DNA from 4 places in the Massilia sp. LC238 genome. Region 4 is predicted to be linked to each of the others. Evidence: predicted binding sites of a transcription regulator. Region 4 holds the regulator's gene; each other region holds the start of a gene.
What was found. Region 4 encodes sigma-54, which starts transcription at its own class of promoters, with help from an activator protein. Its sites were predicted from a motif close to TGGCANGNAANCTGCTTT; they were not measured.

Region 1 (4,664 bases), on a different contig from region 4:
CCGATTCGGGCCTGCCAATCATCTCCGCCGACACCATGGAAGACGCAGCGAAGCAGGTCGTTGCCGCTGCCGCTGGCCAAGCCTAATTCGCGAAGGAAATAAAAATGTCGATTCTGATTAACAAAGACACCAAAGTCATCACCCAAGGTATCACCGGCAAGACCGGCCAGTTCCACACCCGCATGTGCCGCGACTACGCGAACGGCCGTGAAGCCTTCGTGGCAGGCGTGAACCCGAAGAAAGCCGGCGAAGATTTCGAAGGCATCCCGATCTACGCATCGGTCAAGGAAGCCAAGTCGGAAACCGGCGCTACCGTGTCGGTGATCTACGTTCCGCCGGCAGGCGCAGCCGCCGCCATCTGGGAAGCCGTTGAAGCCGAGCTGGACCTGGCAATCTGCATCACCGAAGGCATCCCTGTCCGTGACATGATGGAAGTCAAGGATCGCATGGCCAAGGCCGGCTCCAAGACCCTGCTGCTGGGCCCGAACTGCCCAGGCCTGATCACCCCGGACGAGATCAAGATCGGCATCATGCCGGGTCACATCCACAAGAAGGGCCGTATCGGCGTCGTGTCGCGCTCGGGCACCCTGACCTATGAAGCAGTCGGCCAGCTGACCGCCCTGGGCCTGGGCCAGTCGTCGGCAGTCGGCATCGGCGGCGACCCGATCAACGGTCTGAAGCACATCGACGTGATGCGCATGTTCAACGACGATCCTGACACCGACGCGGTCATCATGATCGGTGAGATCGGCGGCCCGGACGAGGCGAACGCTGCTCAGTGGATCAAGGACAACATGAAGAAGCCGGTCGTCGGCTTCATCGCTGGCGTCACCGCGCCTCCGGGCAAGCGCATGGGCCACGCCGGCGCGCTGATCTCGGGCGGCGCCGATACCGCGCAAGCCAAGCTGGAAATCATGGAAGCCTGCGGCATCAAGGTCACCAAGAACCCGTCGGAAATGGCGCGCCTGCTGAAGGCCATGCTGTAATCTGAGCAGTTCAAGGTCGACGAAAATGGGGAGCGTGAGCTCCCCGTTTTTTTTACCACTCGGTAAATTTTTGGCATGCCATGACGAGCGCCCTTGGTATGCATGACAAATTACGTTCCATAAACTGTCCAGCTGACAAAAATTGCTGAGCTCAAGTGACAAATTTTGTCACTGCTCAAGCCAAAACCTGTCCTGGCACGACGTTTCCTTATCTCCCTGCTAATAAAATCAGCATTTTTCGGGCTGGCACACGCCTTGCATATAGGAAAGCGTGGCAACAAGCAGTAACCCAATTACCCGAAACACCACCCTGGAGAGATAGAAATGAACATCAAGCAAATGCAAACCAAAAAAGCTGAAGGCGGTTTCACCCTGATCGAACTGATGATCGTCGTCGCGATCATCGGTATCCTGGCTGCCGTGGCAATCCCGGCCTACCAGGACTACATTGCCAAGGGCAAGGCAGCTGCTGCCTATGCCGACATCGCAGCGGGCAAGACCGGTTACGAAATGGCTTTCGTTGAAGGCAGCGCAACGACTGAAGCGCAGTACCTGGCCAAGGCTGGCCTGGCTGAGAAGACCGGCAACTGCACCACCATCGAAGCCGGCGTGCCTGGCGACACCGGCGCCGGCGCTGCCCTGACCTGCACCATCGAAAGCCCGGGCCGTATCGGTACCCAAGGCACCGCAAAGATCCTGCTGAATCGCACCGCTACCGGTACTTACGAATGCAAGACTGAAGGCTTCTCGAAGGATGACTACAAGCCGGCAGGTTGCGATCTGGCCACCACCCCGACCGAATAACCTCCACGCAGCATGGGAACGATCGCGATGGCGATCGTTCGAAGAGACCGCCACGGCGGTCTCTTTTTCGTTTACAGCATTACTTCTTCAGGTAGCGATCCAGCCACTTCATCACCGTATGATGCCACTGCACCGAGTTCGCCGGCTTGAGCACCCAGTGGTTCTCGTCCGGGAACACCAGCAGTTGGCTGTCGATGCCCTTGCGCTGCAGCGCGGTGAAGGTGGACAGGGCCTGCGCCGTCGGGATGCGGAAATCGAGGTCGCCCTGGATCACCAGCATCGGCGTCTTCCACTTGTTCACGTGGTGGACCGGATTGAAGCGCTCGTGATTGTCGGGCGCCGCGAAATAGGCGCCGCCGTTTTCCCAGTCCGTGAACCACTGTTCCTCGGTCGAGTAGGCCATGCCGCGGCTGTCGAACACGCCGTCGTGGTTGACCAGGCAGCGGAAGCCGTCGTTCCAGTTCCCCGCGATCCAGTTCATCATGTAGCCGCCGTAGGACGCGCCCAGGGCGCAACTGCGTTCGCGGTCGAGCCATGGGAACTTCTTCACGGCCGCGTCCAGTCCCTTCTGCAGGTCCACCAGCGGCTTGCCACCCCAGTCGCCGCTGATTGAATCGGTGAATTTCTGGCCGTAACCGGTCGAGCCATGGAAGTCGATGAACACGGTGGCATAGCCCGCGCCCGCATACACCTGGGGATTCCAGCGATAGCTCCAGCCGTTGCCGAAGCTGCCCTGCGGCCCGCCGTGCACCAGGAAAGCGATCGGGTACTTCTTGCCCGGTTCGGCATTCCAGGGTTTCATCACGTGCCCGTACACCGTCTCGCCATTGGCCCCGGCAAAGCTGAACTGCTCGTAATCGCCCCAGCGCACGTCGGCCAGGCGCTCGGCGTTCAGCCTGGTCAGCTGCCTTGGCCGGCCGCCGGGCTGCATGGCGAACAGCTGCGCGCCGGAGGCCAGGTTGGCCTGGGTATAGACCACCGTATTGCCGCGCACGTCGAAGGCGCCGACCGCGCCCTTGTCGGTCAGCGCCGTCACCTTGCCGCTCGCGACCTCGACCGAGAACAGCCGGTGCTGGCCCAGGTCTTCGGCATCGACGATCAGGGCCTTGCCGTCGGCACGCCAGTGCAGGCTGCCGGCGGAGCGGTCCCAGTCGGCAGCCAGCGTGCGCTTTGCGCCGCTCGCCACATCCATCAGCATCACCTGGTAGCGGTCCGCCTCGAAGCCGGGACGCGCCATCGCCAGGTAGGCAAGGGTTTTCCCGTCAGGCGAAAACACGCCCTTGGTATCCCAGGCTAGGTTGTCGGCCGTGAGGTTGCGCGGGACGCCGCCCGCGGACGGCACGGTGTACAGGTCGAAGTTGGTCGACCAGGCCTCGGTCTTGCCGGCAATGCGGGCTGCGAACACGATGGTCTTGCCGTCCGGGCTGAAGCGGAACTCTTCGCGGTCGCCGAAGGGTTTCGAGGGCACGTCGCCGTCGAGCGAGCCCGATAGCGCGACCGGCACGCCGCCCGCCTTGCCGGCGCTGTCGAGCGGCGCCGAGAACAGCACGTTGTTGCGTCCGTCCTTCCAGGTGTCCCAATGACGGACGAACAGGCGGTCATACAACTTGCCGCTGGTCTTGTCCTTGTCCTTCGCGTCAAGGCGCTGTGTGGTGCAGGCGAGATCCGCGCAGTCGCGGAAGACCGACAGGCTCATCGCCAGGCGGTCGCCTGCCGGCGAGATGCGGAAGCTCTCCACGTCGAGGGGGAGGTCGGTGACCTTCACCGGCTCGCCCGCCGCGCCGCCGGCAATCGGAAGGCGCCACACTTGCGACGAACCCGAGCGGGAGGACAGGAAATAGATGGCGTCCCCGGACGGCGACCATTCCGGTTCGGTACTGCTGGAACCGTGATTGGTCAGGCGCTGCGGCACCGCCCCGGCAGTGCGCAGGTCGAGCATCCACAGTTCGGTGTGGCCGCGGTTCTTGCTCATGTCGGTGCTGCGCACGGTGTAGACGACGCGGCTGGCGTCGGGCGACACGGCCGGGCTGCCCACCCGTTCCATGTTCACCAGGTCTTCCACGGTAAAGCCGCGCGGCGCGGCGCTCGCGCTCGTCGCGACAAGGGCCGCCGCCACCATTGGCAGCAAACCCGACAAACGAATATTCATGCTCCATCCTTGTTGTCATCTGGCAAGCGGCAGGGCGCTGCTTACGCAGGCCGGCAATTTACCATGGACATCATTTGGAGCGGGGGAGAGCGCGTCCCTAGACGATCTTGAGCCGGTCCGCCAGCAGCGCCTCGTAGGTCATGTTCTGCAGCAGGGTGTAGTGCACCGGATCGAGGTCGACGAACTGGACGCCGTAGCTGTAGACATCGGGCTTGTCCGGCGCCGGCCGGGCCACCGTCATGTTCCGGATCGCGGCCAGGGTCTCCACCGGCACTTCCTCGTTGGTGGGCGGCGTCGCCAGCGTGAACGCCAACGTGAGCACTTCGCTGTCGGCCGGCAGCGGATAGTTCGAGTCGATCCTGGCTCCGGTCACCGAGACGTTGGCCAGCGTGCAGGCGATCGGTGACGCGGCCCCACTCGCCTTGAATACACGCGCCGGAATGTCGGCCCTGACCCGCATCGCACCGCGCAGGCTGGTGCCCTGGATCGCGGTCGGGAAAGACAGGTGCACGTAGTTCAGCGGCCGCGGGAACACCCGCTCGACCGAGCACGCGAACGAGCACACGTTCACCCCCGAAAACACCCGGATCGTTAGCGGATCGCCTTCCGTCATGGCGATCGGCGCGCCGTTCTCGGTCGGAATCTTGATGATGAGGTATTCGTCCTTGACGTAGCCGATCAGGGTCGAGAAATACTGGGCGGGCTTGAGGTGCCGGTGGGTCATC
Region 2 (4,664 bases), on a different contig from region 4:
GGCCGCGCGATCATCGATTCGCGGGCGGCCGCCTTTCGGCGATGAGCGATGGGTTGGAAGATGAGCTGCTATAAGGGACCACAGGTCTTCGGAAAGAAGTGCGCGGGCCATGGCATCAGTCCGTCTAAAAACACGGACGCCATGTTAGTGCTCTGACTGAGCCTGCGTACGTCCGCTATCGACCCAAAGCAGACGTAATCAATTCGGGAGTGCTGTCGCTCTCAACAACTACTATCGAACAGCTCAACTCGGAAAGATAGACCTGACGTCGGCGCTAGGGCAAATAGCTTTGCCAGACTAGGCCAAGTGGTTCAATATGGAGGGGACTTGCTGGTGGAGCGTATTTAGGCAAGACTGGCCCAACCCTAGCCTAAAGCCAAAAAGCGCGGCCGGTTGATCGAGACTGCCGTGTGCATAGGCCTAGATCTTAAAGCTGGACGGTCTGAGCTAGTCAGTCACGAGAATCATGGCTCAGTTGGCATTGGCAAAGTGCCTGTCCAAAACATCATATAGGCCACCATGACTGAGGGAACAGGCTCTGAAGCTCTAGAAGCATGCAGAGCCTGGTCAAGACTTATATCTTGCGACGGCGGCTTGCTGCGATACCGGCCACGCCAATCCCCAGTAAGGCAACCGCAAGCGGTTCCGGAACTTCAGAACTCGAACCTTCACCCACGTTGACATTGGCTTTTAAGTTCGCGCTCACAAACTGGAAAGAACCGCTAGTCGTCGAAATCCGCAGCGACAAAAGGCCGGTATCGCTGAAGTTAGTCAAAGACGTCGTATTTGTAATCGAGAATGGAAAGTCCGCGCCGTTGTTGACGATATTGATGATGCCGCCGCTGCTGCCGAGCAAATCACTCCCGATCTTGATCGTGAAATTCTCGTTGTTGGGGTTGTTCTTGTTGTCTGGACCAGTATCTTTGAACCGGAACAGAAGCTCTGCCGACGTGACGGTGTCGATTGACGGGCGGTACAAGTATGGCGTGAGGGTCAGGTTGAAGTTTACGTCGTAAAACGAATTTACATCAATGGTGTTTGAGCCGCCTTGATGCGTGAAGGTCGTATCGATGGTCGTGGTGATGGGAGCAGCACATGCCACGCTAGTGAATACAAACGCGGCCGTAGCGAGAGCAGATTTGACAAATTGTTTCATATTGGATTCCCTGTTTTGGTTTGAAAATTACACTGTCCGTATTAAGCAATTTCCGTGCCAAAAACAAGGCTCTAGAGTGGAGAAACCGTTGGTAACACTGTAAGAAACTGACAGGTGTAAAGATTTCCGACATGGAAATGTTAATTCCTCTTGGATATGTCAATAGTGATTGCTGGGGCCTTAACCTCAGCGACGCGTTCATTGTTGGCAGTTTTGCTCATGACATCGCCAGCAGCCGAACCTACCTGACCCGTCAAATTGCGCCTGCTACTGAGGCTAGCTTGAAAGCAGACAGACCTGCCGGAAAAAGCTTTAGGTTGGGCAAGATTGATGTCAAAATGTAATGCTAAAGTTCCTGTAGCGCTTAAGCACTGCTAACCTAATATGCAAATTAAATCATTAACTGGAGAGTTCGCGAACCCTACCACCGAGACTGCGTTTCTCGAGTACAGGTTAGCCCAGACACGTTCACTGCTGGGATTTACCCTAACTTTCTGTACTCTGTTCTATCTGCTCTTCTTTGTAACCGATGTTGCGGCCCTTGGGCTAGGCCCTAATACGATGACCCTGTTCGGCATCCGCATGGCGGTCGGCGTAACGGCGGGCACCTGTGCCTGGTTCGCTTACCGACACCCGTTGACAGTTCGAGCAACACGACGCGCTGCGACGATTGCAGAAATAGTCGCGCTCACGTGTTTCATGGTGATTGCTGCGCATCGCCCAGCGGAGTTTCACTGGCACGCGATGTCACTTGCGATTATGTTGATTGTGATTTATCTGTATATACCGAACCGGCTGACTTACGCGCTAATACTTGCAATTTGCTCGACGGCTGCGTTCTTGATGCTGGCCTGGCAAGCCGCCAATATGCTGCCGGCAGACATACTGACAATGAGCCTTCTGCTGATTCTGGCGAACGCCTTTGGCGCCGTGGCGGCCCGCCGTTTCAATACCGTATCACGTGAGGAGTTTCGCGCGCAGCTAGTGCTTAAGGACGCTGCCGACCGCGACCACCTCACCGGCTGCTTTAACCGACGTTACCTGCACGAACACTTAATGCCAACAGAGCTGGCAAGGGCCCAACGTCTTAGCCAGAACCTGACCGTTGTATTGTGTGATATCGATCATTTCAAACGCATTAATGACACTCATGGCCATGCCGACGGAGACGCTGTACTGCGTGCCTTTGCCGATTTGCTGAAGCAGATGACGCGCGATCAGTTTGACAGCATCGTGCGCTATGGTGGGGAAGAGTTTTTGCTGATCTTGCCATCGACCGATCTCGATGGTGGTCAACATCTTTCAGAACGCTTGCGCTCCGCGTTTGCCATGATGCAGATCCCGTCGTTGGAAAATGGTAATGTAGTGCGTGCCACTGCTAGCTTCGGCATCTCCACAGCACATTTTGGCCAGATGGCCACTAGCTATACCCTGCACGATCTCATCTCGAGTGCTGACAAGATGATGTACGAAGCGAAGCGTAACGGACGTAACCGGGTAGAAGCATTTCAGCTATGTTGAGAAGCCGCGTATGCATGACGAATTGTTGCGGCATCTGTTGACAGAGCAAACTCGCATTCCGAACCGCCTAGGACTTCAAGAGAGTATCAGGCTACACCATAAACGTCCGCTTTTGGCCGAAGGCGGCCGTTCTGCTCAGCATAGCAGGTCGTCAGGGCGGAAAAATCGCGGACTGTCACAAAGGCTGCAACCGACCCGAAGCAGACATTTGATACAGCGACAGTGAACAAGGTGATCGTAACGTACGATCTACTTACAAAGTCAAATACAAGCAAATAGCTGTCGATACAACCACGTCAAATGGACGCCGATGAAGCTGGCAGCGTCGGTTACGAGTGCGTAGTGCTCGCAGTTCTGACTAGTTTGATAATAGGATGTCTTTCTTCACGGGTACGTAGCGGTAGGGTACGCGGTCAACAGCCCTGCCGCAGCTTTCACGTGCGGCCGAGGCATCGAGCAAGACCCAGTTGCGGCGATGGGCTTCGCCAAGAACGCGTTTCTTCGTCAGATCGAAGCACTGTAGCGCTAGATTATCGGGGAGCAGCAGCACGCGATTCGGAGCTGAGCGAATCCAGCGCCAGGCATTCCATTCCTGCTGGGGTAGCGGTGCCAGGTAGCTGAAATGGACCAGGGGTCGGCTTGCAAACAACAGGAACTGTTCCTTGAACTCGAGCATGCCGACTTCCGCTTCAGGTGCAAGGCTCTGTTCGAGTTCTTGCATGACTGCGCGCGGCGTCCGGTGTGTGTTGAGGGAGGGCCACAGCCAGAAAGAAATGAACAGCCAGGTCAGCAAGCTGGCTAGGGCGAGCTGTTCGAACAAGGCGCGTTTGCGCAACAGCCAGACGATGCTGGACAGCGCCAATCCCAGTATCAGCAGACCTGGAGCCAGAGCGGCGATGGCGTCGGCGTAGTCGTCCGCTCGGTGATGCAGGCGATCCGGAGCAAACAGCGCCATCGCTGCCAGCAACATCAGCAGCAGGCCAACCACCGCGAGCGCTCCCCGTAACAGAAGAGACGCGGTGCGGCGCCCTTTCTCCGGCGCTTGTTCCCAGACGTAGGCGAGTGCCAGGGCAGACATTGGTAGCGCCGGCAGGATGTAGACCTCGCGCTTGCCAGGACTGATGGAAAAGAAGAGCAACACTAGCGCAACCCAACTCAGCAGTACGCGCAGTGCCACGCTGGACGGCCACAGCTTCCTGATGCTGCGGATCTGCAGCAGGAACAGCACGACCAGCGGAAACCACATGCTGGGCAGTGCAGTCGACAGGTAGTAGTGCCATGGCTTTATGTGATGCCATGCATTGGCATAGCGTTCAGCGGTTTGCCTGAGCAGAATGTTGTCGCGATAGGCCAATAGCTCCGGACTTTGGATGCGTTCGACCGCCACCCACATCGGCACCAGCCATAGCGCCAGCGTGCCCAGCATCAGGGTTGGTCCCCACCACGTGCGCATGCACCAGACCTGCTGCCCGGATGCGGTGACGGGGCGGCGCCAGATCGCCAGCGGTATCAGCATCAGCGCGGGAAGAAAACCGACGCCCTTGGTCACGATGCCCAGTGCCATCGCCACCCAGCTGGCGGCATACCAGCCCCAGGCTGGACCGAGCAGGAAGTGGCGGACCAGCCCGTAGCAGCCGAGTGTGATCCAGAAGCAGGCCACCGCATCGATTTGTGCGGCCTTGGCCTGCAGCAGGAACTGCGGCGTGAACGCGAGGACAAGCACTGCCGAACGGGCGACGTTCTCTCCCCACAAGCGGCGACCTAGGTCGAATACCAGCCACAGCGTGCCCAAGCCCGCCAGCGCACTGGGCAGCAGGAAAGCGATCTTCAGTTGTCCGGTGAGCTGGTAGAAAAGGGCGATCAGCCACATGAAGACTGGCGGCTTGTCCGGATAGAACTCGCCGCCGCGAGTTGGGAATAGCCACTGGCCCGATTCCACCATTTCTCGTGCGACTTGGGCAAAGCGCGGCTCGTCGGCAGGCCAGGG
Region 3 (4,664 bases), on a different contig from region 4:
TAGTTAGGGAATACCCAAAATGAACTGTAGAACTCAGTCAGCAAAAAAACTACATCAGTAGAAAAACTTGCTGACCACAGTCGTGTAATCTACCATCATAGTTCTAACAGCAATATGCTGTGTACTTAGGGGAATCAATCATGATGCAAGTAATCCTGGAACTGCACCAGAACACCGTAGCTGACCTGATCAAAGCAGCAACCGTTCAGGGAATGGAGTTCAAGAAATATGTTGAGATGCGCTTGAATGCCGATCTCGACCAGGTAGTCGAAGAGCAGGCGCCGGCTAACGCGGTCAGCGCAGACGATGTCGAAGATATTGCTCAAGCTATCTTCACGGAAGCTTTGAGCTACCCTGCCAATAAGCAGTATCTGGTTGAGAAGGTGTATGGCCGACTGAACAGGGGCGACTGGAGTGTTCATGACCGAGGCACCCGAATCAGGGTCGGCAAGGCCTTCAAGCGTCTGGTGGATGCTCAATCTGCTGGCGGTACTCAGCTCGAACATGGCTATCAGATGAAAGTGCGCTTCCTGCACAAGAATGCGCAAAATCAAGCCGTATACCAAACTGAGCGTGTCGGCTAATCAGGTGGCCAAGTGGAGGAATCAGCCCTGCATTAGCAGGGCTTTTTTGTTTGTCGCTACTTATCCTGACAAAAACAGGGCTACTCTGACTAGTGCCGGTCTGAAGTCAGAAGGTTAGGGATTGGCTACAAAAAAGCCGTTGATGAAGCAGCGGCTTTTGAAGAAATCAGACATGCGAAGGGGTTCGCCAAAGACCGAACCCTCGGTTCGCAGATCGCAAATTTACGAGCGGCTCCACTTTCGACGCACGATGCCCAGGCCAGCCAAGCCAAGGCCGATCAGCAGGCCGGATGCTGGCTCCGGCACGGGGGCTTCAGCAGCACTAAGCTCAAACGACGTTATGTTGCCATAGTTGCTTCCAATGGAACCGGTTGGGGAATTTTCAAATGAAAAGACGCGGTTGAAAGCCCCACCTGAGGTGGGGTTGTATTGAACCGCTGGGCCACCGGTATTACCCAGTGCCACTATGTCAACGAGCAAGTCACCCTTGGTAGGGTCATAGGAAAAAGCCCCGTTGAACGAAATTGCCGAGTGCACATCTAGGATCCCAGAAAAACTTTTAACCTCGAACACCGAATTGTCTGCGCCCAGATTCGCGTTAAAGTTCGATGCAAGAGAACCCGTTTTATTAGCACCTGTCGACAAACTTATTTGCCACAGATTGTTTGGAGCCCAAGAGGAGGAGTACGAAACAAAGAAGCTTACGCTATTGATCGTCACAGGTGACGTGCCGAAAGCTGAAGCAGAGTACGACTGCTGATAATGGCTGACGCAGGCAAAAGTACAGTCGCCCTCGAGGACCGTACCGCCCGTGATCAGAAGCGGAGTTGCAAAAGAGCCGAAAGATGCGGCGGACAGGGCAAGGGCAACAGCAAGCTTGGACAGTTCGTTTTTCATGATCTATTTTTTGACAAAATTCTACTTCTTGCAATTTTTGTGCCAAAAAAATAAGATGTTAAAAATCAACTACTTGCATAAAAAGAATTTTTCTTTTAGATGGATTCTGTAAAATTTCCCGACAAGATGGGGTGTAGGGCCAAAACAACTCGGAAGGCGTCGGAATAACGTCGGAATGGATCCTATGGACCAAAATAGGCCGAGCGAACCCGGCCAGCTCCTTAGGTCTTCCGGTACGCCAACCCAATGATGAATAGGGTCGTGAGGATCACTAGGTAAGCGCCGCCTACAGGACTGCGCTCTAGGGCAAGGACAAAGCCTGCAGAGGCGGTAACAAGGCCTGACAAGGCGGTGACGAGCCTAGGAGTGATTTTGACTTGCATAGGAAAGCTCCTTGAATGAGTAAGTGCACCTGCGAACGCCGCAGGGCTACAGCTATCTAGACAACGTGTATCACTTTGCCGTGGCCGCGCTGATGATTCCTCTGGTGGGTTTTCCGGCGCTGCGACTAGGCCATGGTGTTGTCACGACGAGAGCGATGAGCGCACTTTTTCATACAGTCACTTCGATTTCCTCTTGTGGTTCTTTCCGCTTGCTGCCTTCTGCACAGGGTTATCCACGAAATCTGTTAATGGATTGCATTCTTGGCAATAGCTCTCAGCCTGGGGCACGCTTCGTGTGTATTTGGTGTACGTTTCGTGCTTGCCTGGTGAACGCTTCGTGGTCGTCAAGGTCAAGGTCGTTGGCCACACTCCAATGCGCTACCCTCCGCCTCAAGGTCGCCATGTTCGATCGAGACCGCCATGTGTTCGACGCCATCCCCTTTGTCTGCGAGGTGTTCGACAACATTCCGTTCGTTTGTGGCAAGTCGAGCGGAAACCTAATAGTTTTGCTAGGGGAATAAGCTGCTGAGATGCCAGTAGTAGGCGAACTGTCCAATGGAAGACACTTGTACCTGGGGGCTGCGAGATCATGCCTGAGGACCGTGACGATCTATCGCATGGAGGTGCCACAGTTCCTTTCAGCGTAATAAGGGAGGAAATATGCAAGTTGCTCCCTGTTTACACAGGTTGCCCCTCGCAGTTCGCTGTTTATGTGATTACAATGGCGTTATGGAAGCACACAGTGCGACTCCTGCTAGAGTGCTCCGTGCACAGCAGGCACTTTTAGGGCGTTTACAGGAAGGGTCACAAATCCTAACGCCCACTAAATAGAGCTGGAAGGTCAACGACCAAAAGCCTGCCGCGCTATCTCTCGCTGGCGGTCGAAATATTCCCCAAGATCGCGTACATCGACAAAAATCTGTCGTCCCTGTTTCCGCGTAGGGAGGGGAAATTTCCCCATGCTGAGCAGATTGTACGCCGTCCCGATTTTAATTCCCATTTCATTACAGGTCTCCTCTAATGTTAAACTGATCTTATTATGTTTCCAGCACAGCATCATGAACGAGTCCATTATGATCCCTTTCTGGAAGTACGGGCGGGCAAAGCGTGAGCAATGGAGGTGAAATAACAATAAATGTTGAGCATATTAGTGAAATGATTTTGCATAGAAATTAAGGTCCAGGCACATGCACACAAATCTACGTTGGATCAGTGTTATAAATCTTGCTGAATCTTATATCGAAGGGCGCATGAATTTTGTTATGGATACAGAAAATCACCCAATAACCATGTTTTTTCGCAAATTCCCAACACAGTTTCAAAGATGTTAATAATCGCTATCTGTTTAAAACGACATATGTTTCGTTTTAATTTAAAACAAGTTAAGTTTTGCATCAGAGAATGCGGTATCGCTAAATATTTCGGCTAAATTTGTAAGAAAAACAGAGAAACTACATTTTCCTGTCCAAAGCCGCCCGAGAAATTTGGTATCGTAATTGCTCAATCTCTTGGAGCTATTACGATGGAAAACGATTTAGATTTTACGAGACCCGAACTCGGATGCTTGATTCGCCATGCGTTTGAAGGCAAAAACTCAGCTCAAGCACTATCTCGACAAGCTCCCGCTCGGACGATCCAGTTTGAAATCCCCGACCTGGAACCTGCACCAATCCAAAAAAATTTCCAAAAACGCAATCTGAACCGGATCAATGCAGCGAAGTCAGCGGCACGGCGAGAAATGCGAGCTAGCGCTGACCATCGACAACTGCATCTGGTTTTTGCTGAGTGTGAAGTCGCGGCCGAGTGATCGCATGAAGCCACAACTGAACAAGCTAACTGCAGACGCATGTACTGAGCAACGAAGCAATGCCAAGTTTGAAAAGGTGCAGAGCCGCAGCACTCGTATCGGCGTTGCCGAGATGCTTCACTTGTACGAATCCGAGCAAACCCGTAAGCTCCTCACGGAGCGTTATGGCTCTGCTTACGAAACAGAAAATGAAATTCTCAAATCCATTCGTCGACAAGACGAGGATGAGCTGAATGCTATACGCCGCGAGGTTGCTAGGCGGGTAGCAATGATAACTAGTGCTGAGGGAAAGATTGCCAACTACATCGACTTAAGCCGACATGAAATTAAGCAACTAGCTGTCTCTTTGGCAGAACTGTATGTCGGCAACCGCGACGAAAAAATAAGCGAGGCACAGAATTTGCTTGGACACAATATCCCCGGTTCCACGCGTGAATCACAATATGCTCGCGTATGTGACGCGTCATTCTGGCGTCGATCACTTACAGTTGCCGTTGAGAGAGGCCGAGAACAATTCTTCCTTCGTCTCGGGAAGCTTGGATTGTCAGACGAACGTTATGCCTCAGATCTAGGCGTTGATGCCAGGGAGCAACAACTCCGGATGCAGCAAAGGTGGATAGAGAACACTGTACTAAGAAAAAAAAATGATGCTGAGATGGGTAGGAATTCCGCGAAAAGCGAAATCCGTTTAGCTGATGTCGTAAAAACGCCAAAGCAAAAATTCGCGAAACTTTACAGTTTCATCAAAGCAATGGAGAAGCTTGCCCAGAAATCGAAACTTCATTCCGCTATGCTGACTATTACACTTGAACCAGAGTGGCATCCGAATCCTCAATACGGAAAAAATACATGGAACGGAAAATCTCCTAGGGCAGCGCATAAGTCGTTCTGTACACGGTGGCAGGCAGTTTTGCGAGATCTTCATCGAATTGGGATTCGCCTTAGCGGTTTCAGGGCAACTGAGCCGCACGGCGATGGGTGTCCTCACTACCA
Region 4 (4,664 bases):
ACGCCCAGCCGAGCGCAGTGGCGATGCTGGAAGATATCCGCGCTTTTGTTGCAAAGTGGCTGCCCTCGTTCAAGACGGACAGCCGGTCCTATCTCACCGTGGCGGTGGGCTGTACCGGCGGGCAGCACCGTTCGGTCTACATGGCGGAAAGGCTGGGGGCCTACTTTGGGCAGACAGAGCGGGTGATCATTCGTCACCGCGAGCAGCCGAAGCACGCTGCGGGGTGATACGGCCCGCGGCTGTTGCTCTGCCGCGAATCGTAGCGTGGGCGGGTTCCCCGCCCACGCGTTCAACTAGCATCAGATTTGCCAGCTCGGCTCATTCACCGTTAACTATCGCCGCGTGGGCGGGAGACCCGCCCACCCTACGAAAAACAGGTCTCAGGTGAGGTGGCGCAGCGGGTGCGCATACTCCGGCCACACCGGCTCGAAGAAGCGCGCCACCATCTCGGGCTTCACGTCCTCCAGCGTCGGCGGATTCCACTTCGGCTGGTTGTCCTTGTCGATCACCAGCGCCCGCACGCCTTCCAGCACTTCGCCATGCTCGAAATTGCGGCGCACCAGGTTGCGCTCCATGCGCAGGCAGTCCGCCACGTCCAGCGAGGCGCCGCGCAGCAGCAGTTCGTGGGTCACGCACATCATCAGGGGCGAGCGCTGGCGCATCGCCTTCAGCGCCTTCTGCGCGAACGGGTTCTCGTCACGACCCAGCGAAGCCATGATCATCGCCACGCTGGCGGCGCCGAAGTGCGCATCGATCACGCCGCGCTGCGCCTGCAGTTCGCTCGGCCCCAGTTGGCCCGCGAATTGCGCCGCATAGCTGCGGATCGCCGCCGGCAGCTGCGCGCCCGGGGTCGTGTCGACCAGCGCCATCAAACCGGCCAGTTCCGCCCCCGGCACGTACACGTCCGCCAGCCCCACGTACAGCGCATCTGCCGCGCCGATGGTCAGGCCGGTCAGGCCCAGGTACTGGCCCAGCTGGCCCGGCGCATGCGACAGGAAGTGGCTGCCGCCGACGTCCGGGAACAGGCCGATGTTCACCTCGGGCATCGCCATCTTGGTGCGGTCGGTCACGATGCGCAGGCCGCAGCCAGGTCCGCCCTGGGCGATGCCCATGCCGCCGCCCATCACCACGCCATCCATCACGGCGACGTAGGACTTCGGGTAGAAGTGGATCAGGTGGTTCAGTGCGTATTCTTCGGTGAAGAAGTCTTCCAGCAGCGCGCTGCCGCCCATCGGGCCGACGTGGCCCATCTCATGGAAGAAGCGGATATCGCCGCCGGCGCACAAGGCCTTCTCGCTGCTGCTGGTGATGACCACCGCGTCGATGCCCGCGTCATCCTTCCATTCCAGCAAGATGGCGCTCAGGGCGCGCACCATGTCGAGCGAGAGGGAGTTCAGCGCCTTCGGCCGGTCGAGCGTGATGACGCCGGTGCGGTTGGCAACGCGGGTCAGGACGGTATCGGTCATGATGGTATTCTGTGATCGAAAAGACATGCATTCTACAGAACATTTGTACAAACGGAAGCGTAGAAAAGTAACAGGTATTGTACAAAAGCAAAAAGGGCGTCCCCTCAGACGCCCTTGCTGTGTTTTGCGGCTACCCGTAATAGTTACGCGGCAGCGGCTTCTCCGTTGTCCGGAAGGCGCTTGTGCGCCACGTGATTATGATTTTGCAGCATGGATTTGTGTTTCAGAACCTGCCTGTCCAACCTGTCCATCAAGGTGTCGATGGCCGCATACAGATCTTGCGCAGCACTCGCCACATGCAGAATCTTGCCCGATACCTGTAGGTTGATCTCGGCCTTTTGCCGTTTTTCTTTTTCAGTGAGGTTATCGATGGCGAGGAACACGTGGGTGTCGATCACGTGGTCGAAATGGCGGGTGATGCGCTCGAGCTTATTCTGAACGTATTCACGGATGGCGGGTGTGACTTCGAGATGGTGGCCGCTGATTGTGAGGTTCATACACACTCCTTTGGGAAGGTGCCCTGCCCGCGCCACAAGGTGAGAGTGGGCAGTGCTTTACAGGGATTTACGGAGGCTGACGGGAGGAATCTTGAGCGCTTCGCGGTATTTGGCAACCGTCCGGCGCGCAATGACCATACCTTGTTCCCCGAGCATCTCCGCGATCTTGCTGTCGGATAGAGGATTCCTAGGGTCTTCTGCTCCTGTCAATTGCGCAATAAGCGCGCGGATCGCCGTCGAGGAGGCTTCTCCCCCCGCTTCGGTGGCGACGTGGCTTCCGAAGAAGTACTTCAGCTCGAACATGCCGTGCGGGGTCAGCATGTATTTCTGCGTGGTTACACGCGAGATCGTGCTCTCGTGTAGGCCTAGTGTATCAGCTATCTCACGCAAAACAAGAGGGCGCATGGCAACCGCGCCGTGGCTGAAAAAGTTGCGCTGGCGCTCGACGATTGCCTCGGCAACACGCAGGATCGTGTCGAAGCGCTGGCGCATGTTCTTGATGAGCCACTTGGCTTCCTGCAGCTGCGCGCCCATCTGGCTTTCGCTTTTGCCCTGCTTGAGCAGGTTCGCGTACAGGCTGTTCACGCGCAGCTTCGGCATCACTTCCGGGTTCAGCGAGACGGCCCAGCCGTCCTTGGCGCGGCGCACGATCACGTCCGGCACCACGTAGTCGGACGTGCCCGAGCCGAAGGCCGCGCCGGGATGTGGATTGCATTGGCGGACCACGGCCTGCACTTCGCGCAGGTCTTCGTCGTCGCAGTCGAGCGCCTTTTTCAGCTTGGTGTATTCGCGCTGCGCGAACCAGGTCAGGTAGCCTTCGACGATCTTCAAGGCGAGGCGCCGCGTCACCAGGGGCACGCCCGGCATGCGGCGGATCTGCAGGGCCAGGCATTCGGCCGCGCTGCGCGCGCCCACGCCCACCGGGTCCAGGCTCTGCACCAGCGCCAGCGCGCAGCGCAGCTCGTCCATCTCGATCTCGAGTTCTGCCGGCAGGCGCGCATGGATGTCGTCGAGCGGCTCTTCCAGGTAGCCGTTGTCGTCGAGCGCATCGATCACCAGCTCGGCCAGCGCGCGGTCGCGCAGGCTGCAGCAGCTCAGGCGGATCTGTTCCGTCAGGTGCTCGCGCAGCGTGATGCCGTCGGCTTCCAGCTGCGGACGGCCGTCCTCGTCGTCGCCGCTGCGCGCGCCGCCGCCTTCGCCGCCCCAATCCGCATCGGCATCGCCACGCTCCCCATGGTCTTCGCCGTCCGCGCCCTCGGGCTCGGCCTTCGCGCCCTCCTGCCCTTCCTGCCCCGGCTGGGGCGCCGGCGCTTCGCCATTCGCCGGCGCGGTATTGATCGCGCCGTCCGCCAGCAGCCGCACCGAGCGGTCGAGCGGATCGTCGAGCCGTTCGAGCAGCGGGTTGTCGTGCAGGATCTGCTCGATCTCCTGGTGCAGTTCGAGCGTGGAGAGCTGCAGCAGGCGGATCGACTGCTGCAGCTGCGGCGTGAGCGCCAGGTGCTGCGAAGTGCGTAGCTGGAGAGACTGTTTCATGCCTGGTGCTCTTGATTACATCCTGAAGTGCTCGCCGAGGTACACGCGCCGCACGGATTCGTTGGCGATGATGTCGTCAGGGCGGCCCGAGGCCAGCACCGCCCCCTGGTTGATGATGTAGGCGCGGTCGCAGATGCCGAGCGTCTCGCGCACGTTGTGGTCGGTGATCAGGACGCCGATGTTGCGCTCCTTCAGGAAGCGCACGATGCGCTGGATCTCGATCACCGCGATCGGGTCGACGCCGGCGAAGGGTTCGTCGAGCAGCACGAAGCGCGGGTTGGTCGCGAGCGCGCGCGCGATCTCGACGCGGCGCCGTTCGCCGCCCGACAGCGACAGCGCCGGGTTCTCGCGCAGCTTCTCGATCTGCAGTTCGGCCAGCAGGGTGTCGAGGCGCTCGCTGATCTGGTCGCGGGTGAGCGGCTTGCCGTCCACGCGCTGCAGCTCCAGCACGGCGCGGATGTTCTCCTCCACCGTCAGCTTGCGGAACACCGAGGCTTCCTGCGGCAGGTAGGACAGGCCCAGCACCGCACGGCGGTGGATCGGCAGGCTCGAGATGTCGGTGCCGTTGATGTCGATGGTGCCGGCGTCCGAGGGCACCAGGCCGACGATCATGTAGAAGGAGGTGGTCTTGCCGGCGCCGTTGGGGCCGAGCAGACCCACCACTTCGCCGCACTCGACCTGCAGCGACACGTCGCGCACCACCAGGCGCTTGCCGTAGCTCTTCTGCAGGCCCTTGACGATCAGGGTGCTGCAGCCTTCGACCGCGGTCGCCGCTGCGTCGGTACTTGCGCTCATGGCTGCCGTCATTGCTTCGCACCTTCGGCTGGCGCCGTGGTACGGCGCGGCGCGATGATCAGGGTGCCGCGGCCGCCGCCCACCTTGCTCTGGCCGGTAGGATCGTTGCGCACCTGCGCGACCTCGCGGCGGTTGTCGTAGGAGATGAAGGGACCCTTGATCTCGTTGGTCATGCGGCCGCCCTCCAGCTCGCGCACTTCGGCGCTGGTGAACAGCTTGACCAGTTCGGCGCGCTCGTCGTATTCGATGCGCTGGGCCTGGCCTTCGACCCACAGGTCGGGACCGCCGTCGCGTTTCTGGCGGAAAGTCGCCAGCTTGCCGTTGTTGGCGGTCAGGGTCACGCTCATGTAGCCCTCCGGCGTTTCCTTCACCA

Region 1: the regulator sigma-54 is predicted to act here: its motif matches at 1,231-1,248, upstream of FG94_RS28265 (pilin).
Region 2: the regulator sigma-54 is predicted to act here: its motif matches at 1,199-1,216, upstream of FG94_RS24550 (PEP-CTERM sorting domain-containing protein).
Region 3: the regulator sigma-54 is predicted to act here: its motif matches at 1,509-1,526, upstream of FG94_RS26935 (PEP-CTERM sorting domain-containing protein).

Annotation. Positions count from the first base shown of each region.
Region 1 is NZ_JNNN01000053.1:177,313-181,976, reverse strand. It holds gene sucC (ADP-forming succinate--CoA ligase subunit beta) at 1-86, shown strand, start outside; gene sucD (succinate--CoA ligase subunit alpha) at 105-986, shown strand; gene FG94_RS28265 (pilin) at 1,326-1,790, shown strand; gene FG94_RS15130 (S9 family peptidase) at 1,870-3,939, opposite strand; gene FG94_RS15125 (flagellar brake protein) at 4,037-4,664, opposite strand, start outside.
Region 2 is NZ_JNNN01000081.1:90,830-95,493, reverse strand. It holds partial or broken gene FG94_RS26960 (IS5 family transposase) at 1-111, opposite strand, end outside; gene FG94_RS24550 (PEP-CTERM sorting domain-containing protein) at 575-1,156, opposite strand; gene FG94_RS27540 (hypothetical protein) at 1,288-1,500, shown strand; gene FG94_RS24545 (GGDEF domain-containing protein) at 1,718-2,677, shown strand; gene FG94_RS24540 (glycosyltransferase family 39 protein) at 3,036-4,664, opposite strand, start outside.
Region 3 is NZ_JNNN01000081.1:63,946-68,609, forward strand. It holds gene FG94_RS24465 (hypothetical protein) at 141-584, shown strand; gene FG94_RS26935 (PEP-CTERM sorting domain-containing protein) at 807-1,481, opposite strand; gene FG94_RS27740 (hypothetical protein) at 3,387-3,671, shown strand; gene FG94_RS26940 (replication endonuclease) at 3,676-4,664, shown strand, end outside.
Region 4 is NZ_JNNN01000030.1:170,344-175,007, forward strand. It holds gene rapZ (RNase adapter RapZ) at 1-227, shown strand, start outside; gene FG94_RS06730 (enoyl-CoA hydratase/isomerase family protein) at 381-1,466, opposite strand; gene hpf (ribosome hibernation-promoting factor, HPF/YfiA family) at 1,610-1,963, opposite strand; gene FG94_RS06740 (RNA polymerase factor sigma-54) at 2,021-3,496, opposite strand; gene lptB (LPS export ABC transporter ATP-binding protein) at 3,512-4,291, opposite strand; gene lptA (lipopolysaccharide transport periplasmic protein LptA) at 4,300-4,664, opposite strand, start outside.